3 linked regions of the Prosthecobacter sp. genome follow. The main gene of each other region encodes a partner of the protein of the gene in region 2 in a complex. Links are inferred from orthologs where the notes say so. Each region holds a gene or a part of one and is shown on either strand. Other genes may lie near its edges.

Evidence for each region.
Region 1: the proteins of U1A53_RS05450 (region 2) and U1A53_RS02535 are in contact, whole or in part, in a cryo-EM structure (PDB 7NYH), measured with the Escherichia coli proteins. The link is inferred for Prosthecobacter sp. from one-to-one orthologs.
Region 3: the proteins of U1A53_RS05450 (region 2) and U1A53_RS26195 are in contact, whole or in part, in a cryo-EM structure (PDB 7NYH), measured with the Escherichia coli proteins. The link is inferred for Prosthecobacter sp. from one-to-one orthologs.

The regions. Positions count from the first base shown.
Region 1 is NZ_JAXMIH010000005.1:372,770-375,753, forward strand. What follows is about bases 101-2,931. They hold U1A53_RS02535 (complex I subunit 1 family protein), read right to left. Parts: upstream 2,202-2,931; coding sequence 999-2,201; downstream 101-998. Other genes in these bases: U1A53_RS02525 (DUF1080 domain-containing protein), read right to left, coding at 101-501; U1A53_RS02530 (VanZ family protein), read left to right, coding at 617-1,036; U1A53_RS02540 (DUF4282 domain-containing protein), read right to left, coding at 2,281-2,658; U1A53_RS02545 (TraR/DksA C4-type zinc finger protein), read left to right, coding at 2,753-2,931. Also shown: more of U1A53_RS02525, read right to left, coding at 1-100; more of U1A53_RS02545, read left to right, coding at 2,932-2,984. UniProt on the Escherichia coli protein: NDH-1 shuttles electrons from NADH, via FMN and iron-sulfur (Fe-S) centers, to quinones in the respiratory chain. The immediate electron acceptor for the enzyme in this species is believed to be ubiquinone.
Region 2 is NZ_JAXMIH010000006.1:662,435-665,563, forward strand. What follows is about bases 154-3,129. They hold U1A53_RS05450 (NADH-quinone oxidoreductase subunit J), read left to right. Parts: upstream 154-1,338; coding sequence 1,339-1,920; downstream 1,921-3,129. Other genes in these bases: U1A53_RS05440 (hypothetical protein), read left to right, coding at 158-619; U1A53_RS05445 (NADH-quinone oxidoreductase subunit I), read left to right, coding at 794-1,339; nuoK (NADH-quinone oxidoreductase subunit NuoK), read left to right, coding at 1,917-2,234; nuoL (NADH-quinone oxidoreductase subunit L), read left to right, coding at 2,244-3,129. Also shown: U1A53_RS05435 (SHD1 domain-containing protein), read right to left, coding at 1-4. UniProt on the Escherichia coli protein: NDH-1 shuttles electrons from NADH, via FMN and iron-sulfur (Fe-S) centers, to quinones in the respiratory chain. The immediate electron acceptor for the enzyme in this species is believed to be ubiquinone.
Region 3 is NZ_JAXMIH010000029.1:5,530-8,504, forward strand. Bases 66-2,887 are described here. They hold U1A53_RS26195 (NADH-quinone oxidoreductase subunit A), read left to right. Parts: upstream 66-1,200; coding sequence 1,201-1,575; downstream 1,576-2,887. Other genes in these bases: U1A53_RS26185 (PQQ-binding-like beta-propeller repeat protein), read left to right, coding at 66-538; U1A53_RS26190 (hypothetical protein), read left to right, coding at 745-1,095; U1A53_RS26200 (Dabb family protein), read left to right, coding at 1,608-1,925; U1A53_RS26205 (riboflavin synthase), read right to left, coding at 1,934-2,539; U1A53_RS26210 (DUF1549 and DUF1553 domain-containing protein), read left to right, coding at 2,639-2,887. In the rest of the region: more of U1A53_RS26185, read left to right, coding at 1-65; more of U1A53_RS26210, read left to right, coding at 2,888-2,975. UniProt on the Escherichia coli protein: NDH-1 shuttles electrons from NADH, via FMN and iron-sulfur (Fe-S) centers, to quinones in the respiratory chain. The immediate electron acceptor for the enzyme in this species is believed to be ubiquinone.

The sequences.
Region 1 (2,984 bases), on a different replicon or contig from region 2:
CGCGGCGCTATCGCCCACGGTGCCGGCTTTTTCGACCACCGGCTTCTTGCCGTCCGGACCGGCCTTGATCACGGTCTTCTCACCACGCAGGGCCAGAATGCCGCGACCGCGTTCTTCATAAAGAATGCCGCTGTATTTTTCCCCGGCCTCAAAATCGGCCTGATAGCCGCTGATGATCGGCCCGAACTCGCCTGGGGTGAGTTCCTTGCTGCGGTACTGGACGCCAGAGTTGCCCTTTTCGATGCGGAACTGGAACGTCAGCTCGAAATCAGCCACGGTGCCGCCCTTCCAGACGAGGAAGGTGTTGTGCTTGATGATGCCTTTCTTCGGATCGGCGGGGTCAGGTGGCGTGATGCCGGTGATCGCGCCGTCCTTCACGCTCCAGAGGTCTTTGTTGCCCTCCCAGCCGGTCAGGTCTTTGCCATTGAAGATCTCTTTCTCTTCGGCGCTGGCAAAGGAGAGCGCGGTGAACAAAGCGGCGAGCGTGAGGTGCAGTTTCATGGTTGGATGAGGTTGGGCGGGCGAGGTGTAACGCGAGGGCGTGCGCTTGTCTATCGCTTTGCGGGCGTGGCGAATCGTGCTTGCGGTTCTTCCCGCCGGTGATACACCGCGCGCGATGCAACTGCCGCGTTTTTTCTCCTCGCCCCAACTGTGGCGCTCGTTCGTCATCCTTTGGGCGGCCGTTCTCTACTGGCTCTCAGAGCAGAGCAAACTGCCCTCGCCTGGGAAATTCGAGGGCATCGACAAAATCGAGCACACACTCTATTTCGCCGCCGGTGGCATGTGCTTCCTGCTCAGCCTGCGGCTCGCCGGTTTCGCCCGCAAGACGGCGGTCGCCATCGTTTTGACCGTGCTGTTCTGCTCCATTGTCGGCGTCCTTGATGAGTGGCATCAAACCTTCACCCCTAGCCGTAGCGGCGGCGATTTACGGGACTGGATCGCTGACACGCTCGGCGGCTTCCTCGGGTTTTTCCTCGCGTTGTGCGCTGAGAAATGGCTCACTTCAACGGGAACCACCACATCAGCAGCGCGGTGAGGAACACGTTCGCGAGGGCGAGTTCGAAAAAGACCTTCCAGCCGAGCGCCATGAGCTGATCGAAGCGGAAGCGCGGCAGCGTCCAGCGGATGACGATGAAGAAGACGATGAAGAAGAACACCTTCGCGAAGAACGTCGCGATGTGCAGCAGGCCGGTGTAGAGCGGCGTGTCGCCGGGGCTGAAATGGAGCTGCAGCGGGATGATTTTTTCCAGCAACGGCCAGCAGGGAATGCTCCAGCCACCGAGGAACAGCGTCACCGCCATGCCTGAGCCGATGATCATGGCGGCGTATTCACCCATGAAGAACAGCGCAAACTTCATCGAGCTGTACTCCGTATGATAACCTGCCACCAGCTCCGTTTCGCACTCGGCTAGGTCGAAGGGCAGGCGGTTCGTCTCCGCAAACATCGAAACGGTGAAAATGACAAAGGAAATGGCAATGGGGATCAGCAGCACCCAGCGTGCGACGCTGAGGCCTTCGCCCCAGAGTGGCAGCAGCAGCCAGCCGTTGGCATCTTGGAACGCGGACATCTTGGTCAGGTTCAGCTCACCGAAAATCATCAGCACCGGGATGACCGACAGTCCCAGCGAGATTTCATACGAGATCATCTGCGCGCTCGCACGCACACCGCCGAGGAAGGGGTATTTTGAATTGGAGGCCCAGCCAGCGAGGACGATGCCATAGACCCCGAGAGAGGCGATGGCGAAGGTGAACAGCGGCCCGACACTCAGATCAGCGATCACCATTTTGATCGGCTCGGCGAGCCCGAGAAAGGACAGGTTCAATTCACTGCCAAACGGCAGCACCACGCAGGTGAGCAGGGCAGGCACCACCGTCATGCAGGGCGCGAGCCAGTAATAGAAGGTGCGCACATGGGCTGGAACAAAATCTTCCTTCAAAATGAACTTCAAGCCGTCCGCTGCCGCCTGTGCCAGACCACCGATGCCAAAGGGCTGCCAGTCTTTCTTGAAGCCCAGCAGCGTCAGCGGCACGCCCACGCGGTTTGGCCCCACGCGGTCCTGAATCACCGCCGAGATGCGTCGCTCAAAGTAAACGGCGATCGAAACCAGCGGGAGGATGACCAGAAAGGTCAAAAATACGATCTTCCCCACCGAGGCGGCGAGGGCAATAAGATCAAGATTGGCGAGCAGTGGCGTGAACATCAGCGCGGCGATTATCCGGCCCTCCGCATGGGCGGCAACCCGATTTTGTGAAAAGTTTCACAAAGTCCCCCTCTTTGGGTCACAGAGGCTGATTCGCAGGCGGAGCTTGGGCAGACTTTGCCCCCGCTTCCTCGTTCAGCGGCGCGATGTGGTCGGCAATGCGGAAGATCGCGAGGATCAGTTCCACCGCCACGCGTGCGACGATCAGGTAGAGCAGAAAGGCCAGCGGTGCGGTGACCATCTGGAAAATGCCCGTGAACGTGCCGTTCTGGAAGCCGCTGAACATGTAGGACAGCGCATAGAACGAGGCCGCCAGCAGGCTCAGCACATACAGCATGCGCACCAGCCGCGGGGTGACAAAGCGCTTGAAGGAAAGATCCAGCACGAGGTCGAGCACGGCACGGATTTGCTGCCACAGGCTGGAAAGCGCGGAACCGGGGGACTGTTCGGCATTCATGACCAGCAGAGTATCCCGGCAGAAACCTGCCGCAACCCGTCAGATCACTCATCTGGAGGGGCTTTTGCAACGCCTCGGAATAGTGGTTGCGCGCATGGACAACCACAGCCAGAATCCGCGCCTCTTTTTCCGCATCCGTGGCCGGGTGCGGTTATACGATAAGCTCATCGACAATCCCAACATCGACCTAGTCATGCCTGCGAAATCCAAGAAAACCGCAGCTAAGAAGCCTGCGGCCAAAAAGCCTGCGGCCAAGCCAGTCAAGAAAACTCCCGCCAAGGCAGTGAAGCCTGCGGCCAAGTCGAAGAGCAAACCCATTTCCAAAA
Region 2 (3,129 bases):
TCATGGTGGTGATTTTGCGAGGAGTGCTGCCAAATGTCGAGCATTTAGGCATTCGGCAGCCTGATGGCCCTGATAAAAAAGTGTGAAGATAGGTTTTTGTACTCGTCAATCCCCCACAGGTCCGGGTAGCTTTGCCTCCTCAATTGCACCACCTCTCATGAAAACATTCGTATATCTCCTCTCCATCCTCGCATTCAGCCTGTCGCTTTCTGCCGCCGAGACGGCGCCGAAAAAGAAAAGTCCGGCCAAACCCAAGGCTCCCGCCACCGAGGAGGCCAAGCCATCCGCCAAGGTCGAAGCCGTCGCCAAAACGCTCACGCCGTCCCAGCGCACCAAGCTGCTCGACCTGTTGAACGAAGGAGATGACAAGGCTCTGATGACGATCCCCAATGTGGGCGAAACCCGTGCTGCCGCGATTAAAAAGGCCCGTCCCTTTGCCGATGTGACCAACGTGATGAAGGTCGAAGGCATCGGCGAAGCGACCTTTGCTGAAATGGTCGCGCATGCGAAGGCAGGCTTCCCGCAGCCGGAGAAGGCAGAGGCCAAAGAAGAGCCTGCCCCGAAAAAGAAGGCTCCGGCCAAGTCGAAGACCACGCCGAAGAAAAAGGACGCCAAATAAGCCTGCGGGCTGTCTGGAAGGCTTTCGTGCCTCAATGATAGGGTGAATCCGGGAGAATGGCCCTCAAATGCCATTCTACCCGGACCTTGTGAAATTTTTCACAAATAGCGGTTGCCGCCCTGCGGGACGCTCGGATAATCAAACCCGATTCTCCCTGCAGCTCCCTGCATTTTCATGGCCACCATCACCGTCCAACGACCCAAACTTGCCTGGCATGAACGCTGGTTCATTTCCACGCTCCTGAAGGGCCTGAGGATCACGGTGGGGCATGGCATCAAGACCTTCCTCCAGATCGCCGGGAAGAAGCCCAAGGTGACGATGGAATACCCGGAGCAGAAGTGGGACGAGCATTTGCCCGACTACTACCGCGGTGCCCCGGCGCTCGTCACCGATGAGCAGGGTCGTGAACGTTGCGTGAGCTGTCAGCTCTGCGAGTTCATCTGTCCGCCGAAGGCCATCAGGATCACTCCCAGCGAGATTTCGAGCGACGATCCATGGGCGAAGGTCGAGAAGCGGCCCAAGGAGTTCGATATCGACATGATTCGCTGCATTTACTGCGGCATGTGCGAGGAGGTCTGCCCTGAGCAGGCCATTTTCCTGCGCAAAGACTACGCCATCACCGGCCTCTCACGCCAGGAGATGGTTCACGACAAAAAACGCCTCTATGAGATCGGCGGCCAGCGTGTGGGACTGGTGAACAAGTGGAACGAACTCAAGTGATGCCTCCGCTGCTGTTTTATCTGTTCGCACTGATCACCCTGGGCTTCGGCTTCATGGTCGTCACAGGGCGTAATCCGGTCACCTGCGCCCTCTCGCTCGCTGCCAGCTTCGTCGGTCTCGCCGCCCTGTTCCTGAGCCTTGATGCCTACTTCATCGGCATCATTCAAATCCTCGTCTATGCCGGTGCGGTGATGGTCTTGTTCCTCTTCATCATCATGCTGCTCGACATCAAGGCCGAGGAAGGCAAAAAACTGAACCTGCCCGCCATCGTTTCGGGCGTGCTGCTAGCTGTTCTTCTCACCATTCAAATCATTGCCGTTGTCAGCGGAACCGGTTTCGCCAAGAAAAGCACCGCGAATACCCCGCTAGAACTCGCTGAAGCCGCCGGGAAGATCGGCAGAGCGGCGCTGCCCACGATCACCAACGACCTCAAGTCCGGCACGCTGCCCGATGCAAAGCTGATCGGCTTCACGCTCTTTGATCAATACGGCTTCCACCTTCAAGTCATCGGCCTGCTGCTGCTCGTCGGCACGATTGGCGTCGTGGTGCTCAGCAAGCGCGAAAGGAGCGGCACGCCATGATCACGCTCGGTCATTACCTCGTCGTCAGCGGCATGCTGTTCGCGCTTGGTCTCGCCGGTGTCATCGCCCGGCGGAACATCATCATCGTCTATATGTGCCTGGAGATGATGCTCAGCGCCGCGAACCTCGCGTTAGTCGGCTTTTCGCGCTTCCATCTCGTCAACGGCCTGCCGGACTACACCGCGCAGTCGCTCGTTTTCTTCACCATCACCGTGGCCGCCGCTGAGGTGGCCGTGGGTCTCGCCATCATCGTGGCGCTCTTCCGCTCGAAGCAGAGTGTCGATGTCGAGTCTGTCACCAAACTTCAAGGATAACGCGCCGACATGCACGCCAGCATCATCCTTCTGCTGCCCTTCTTTTCGGCGCTCCTCATCCTGCTGGGCCATCGCCAGCTCAAAGGCGCCGCCGTCCTCATTTCCGTCGGTTCCTCGATCATCTCCTTCGTTGCCTGCCTGTTCTTCCTGGCGACGGACGATGACAATAAGCTGCTGCTGCCCTTCATCGAAGTCGGTCAGCTTCAGGCGAGCATTGATGTCCTGATCGACAAGCAGAGCCGGGGCATGATGTTCATCGTCAGCTTCATCGGTATGCTGGTACACATCTTCTCCCTCGGTTACATGAAGGACGACGATGCCAAACCGCGGTTCTTCGGCGCTTTGTCGCTCTTCATGTTCTCGATGACCGGCATCGTGCTCGCCGGGAACCTCATCATGATGTTCATCTTCTGGGAGCTCGTCGGTTTGAGTTCCTACCTGCTGATCGGGCACTGGTATCAAAAGGCCAGCGCCGCCGAGGCCTGCAAAAAAGCCTTTCTCACCAACCGCATCGGCGATTTCGGCTTCATGATTGGCATCCTGCTGCTGTTTGGCGCGAATGGCGGCAACGTGAATCTAGACGATCTCGCCACAGCGTTCAGCTCAGGACCGCTGCGTCCTGACGCGCCCGGTTACAGCGCTGGATTCACCACGGCTGCCGCGCTGTGCATTTTCTTGGGTGCCGTCGGCAAATCCGCCCAGTTCCCGCTGCATGTCTGGCTTCCAGACGCGATGGAAGGCCCCACGCCGGTCTCCGCGCTCATCCACGCCGCCACGATGGTCGCCGCCGGTGTTTACATGCTGGTGCGTGTCAGCTTCCTCGTCACCGCATCCCCGCTAGCGGCGGAAATCATCGCTGGCATCGGTTGTGTCACCGCTTTGCTCGCCGCGCTGA
Region 3 (2,975 bases), on a different replicon or contig from region 2:
CTTTGGTTATGAGGTCAAAACGGGCAAGGAACTCTGGACCATCCGCCACGGTGGCTTCAACGCTGCCATCCCGCCGCTCCGGCTGGGTGGTCTGCTCATCCTCAACACCGGCTCCGAGCGCGCGCATACCCTTGGCGTCCGCCTTGATGACAAAATGACCGGCGACATCACCGAGAGCCACATCCTCTGGGATCGCGAAAAGCGCAATGCCAGCGAATCCGCCCCCGTTCTCGTCAACGGCACCCTGTTCCAGACCACCCGCGGCGGCATCGTGAGCGCGGTCGATGCCAAAGCCGGCAAAGACCTTTGGGAGGACCGCATGGAAGGCCAGCACCTCCCTGGCCCCCTCGTTTTGGGGGACAAGCTCCTCTTCTCCAATGACCGGGGCCAAACCTTCCTCGTCCGCGCCTCGGCGGAAAAATTCGAACTGGCAGGCAAAAACCAGCTCGCCGAGCCCATTTCCGCCTCACCTGCAGCTGCTGATGGAGCCCTCTTCATCCGCACCAAAAAGGCGCTCTATAAAATTGCCATCAAGTAGCCATGCTACTGGGTTTTTGAGACTGCCGTCACTCAAACTACTGCAATTCGCCCATCCAATGTGCATACCGGCCGGGAATCGCTGGCGGTGTCGAACGACCTCAAGGAATGATTTCTATCACTGCACAAGCCGCGTAGGAGAAAAATCCGTGGATTCTCACAAAACCGTCGCAAAGATGTTCGAGTTGTGCTAGTGTCAAGGTCTCTATGGCTACCACTACACCGACACGCAAGACACGTTTCTCACGCCGAGTCCCTGATCATGTCACAGACGAGCTCGTCAATGTTCTATCCAAGCCTGAAACATACGAGTTCAACACTCTTTTTGGCTTGGTGTATGACAATCTCAAGCTGAAAAACGCCGTCAGCGGTGGAGAGGAAATGCTCCGCCTGCGTTCCTACGAGAAGCTGCAGAACCTCGTCAGCCGTGGCCTCTGTGCCAAGGTGGGCAAGACCTACCGCGGTCTCGAAGGCCTCCGCGCTGCACACAACGCCGCCATCGCTGCCCGCAGCGCCGCCGTTGTGGCCCGCACCTCGGCTGCTGCTGCCGCTCGCTAATCCTGGCTTCAATCAGGGCCGCCTGCTTCCGAGCATGGCGGCCCTTTGCTTTCCGGGTTTGACGCTGCCCGGCCTCTCGCTACCCGTCCATGGTCATTCACCCCCATGTTTGAGAACTACATTCCTGTCCTGCTCCAGATCGTCATCGCTGGTGGCTTTGCCGTCGTGACGCTGATCGCCTCCGCGCTCCTTGGCAAATCCGCCAAGCGCAATGCGATCAAGGACTCCGCCTACGAGTGCGGGATGCTGCCCATCGGCGACAGCCAGCCGCGTTTCAGCGTGAAATTCTACATCGTAGCGATGCTCTTCGTGCTGTTCGACATCGAGGTCGTCTTCCTCTATCCTTGGGCCATCATTTACAAGGACTACCTCGCCGCCTTTGGCCCCTCCATCCTTGCTGTGGCCACTGGCTTCGTTTCCATCCTGCTCGTCGCCTTCGTTTATGCCTGGAAGAAGGGTGTTCTCGACTGGAAATCCTAGTCCGTCGTGCCCTGCAGTCCGTTTTCGCCTCCATGATTGCCTACCTCAGCCTGTTTCAGCTCAAGCCCCAGGTAACGGAGGAAAAACTGGAGCACATCATGTCCCAGACCCGCGTCATGCTCCTTCGCGTGCCCGAGGTACTCACCGTTAAAACCGGCAAGCGCGTCAACCCTTCTGAGCCCTACCCGTGGTTCGTCTATCTCGAGGTCGAGAGCATGGACAAGCTCGCCATCTGCCAGGACGACCCGCACTACATCAAATTCCGCGAGGAAGTCCTCAAGCCCAACATCTCCGAGCAGGAATCCACCGCCTTCGAGATGGAGCCGCGCAAGGACGTGAAATACTCCTGATCGTAATCTCAGGGCTGCGTTTGGCGACGCATCAGTTCACGCACGTATTTGCCCAGCATGTCGAACTCAACATTCAGCCGGTCACCCGGCTTCTTCGTGTTCAGATTCGTCAGTTGAAACGTGTGAGGGATGATCCAGCACACCACCGTGCTCTCGGTCACCTCCGCTGCGGTCAAAGAGATGCCATCCAGGCAGATCGAGCCCTTTGAAATGATCAAACCGCGCTGCTCCGCCGGAATCTCGACCTCCAGCCGGTGATCCTGCCCATGCTCGCTCCAATCGAGTATCTTCACCGTCGCATCGACGTGTCCTTGGACAAAGTGGCCGCCAAACCGCGCGCCCATTGCCATCGCCCGCTCCAAATTGACCAGGGAGCCGGTTTGTAGATCGCCAAGGCTCGTGACTTTCAAAGTTTGCATCAACAGATCGAAGCACGCCGTCTGCGCTGCGGCATCTTGCGCCGTCACCGTGAGGCAACAGCCGTTTACCGCCACGCTTTCGCCATCCGCCAACTCGGACGCCATCACACCCACCTGCAACGTCAGCCGCGCGCTCTCGCCGCGTGGCTCCAGCGAAAGGACCGTGCCGGTGGTTTCAACAAGACCTGTGAACATGCGCCGAGATAAACGGGCAAACCGCCGCTGTCGATGCGCTGTTCGCCCAAATCTTCACCGGGAAGGATAAGGCAATGGCGGGCCGTATTGATCCCCGCTGTGTTCCGCCGCTTTCTCCAACTTGGCACCTTGTGTGTCTCCACGAGTCTCCTCTCGGCGGAGCACTGGGCCTTTCAGCCGCTGAAGCCGGTCAAAGGCACCAGCATTGACGAATTCATTCAGAAGAAGCTCGTCGAGCACGGCTTGAAACCTTCGCCACGCGCCGATGCGCACACGCTCGCCCGTCGCGCCTCGTTTGATCTCACCGGCCTGCAACCTGAGCGGACAGATGTGCCCTACGAGCATTTCGTGGATCAGTTGCTCTCCAGTCCCCACTACGGCGAGCAATGGGCCCGCCACTGGCTCGATGTGGCCCGCTACTCGGACACGAAAGGCT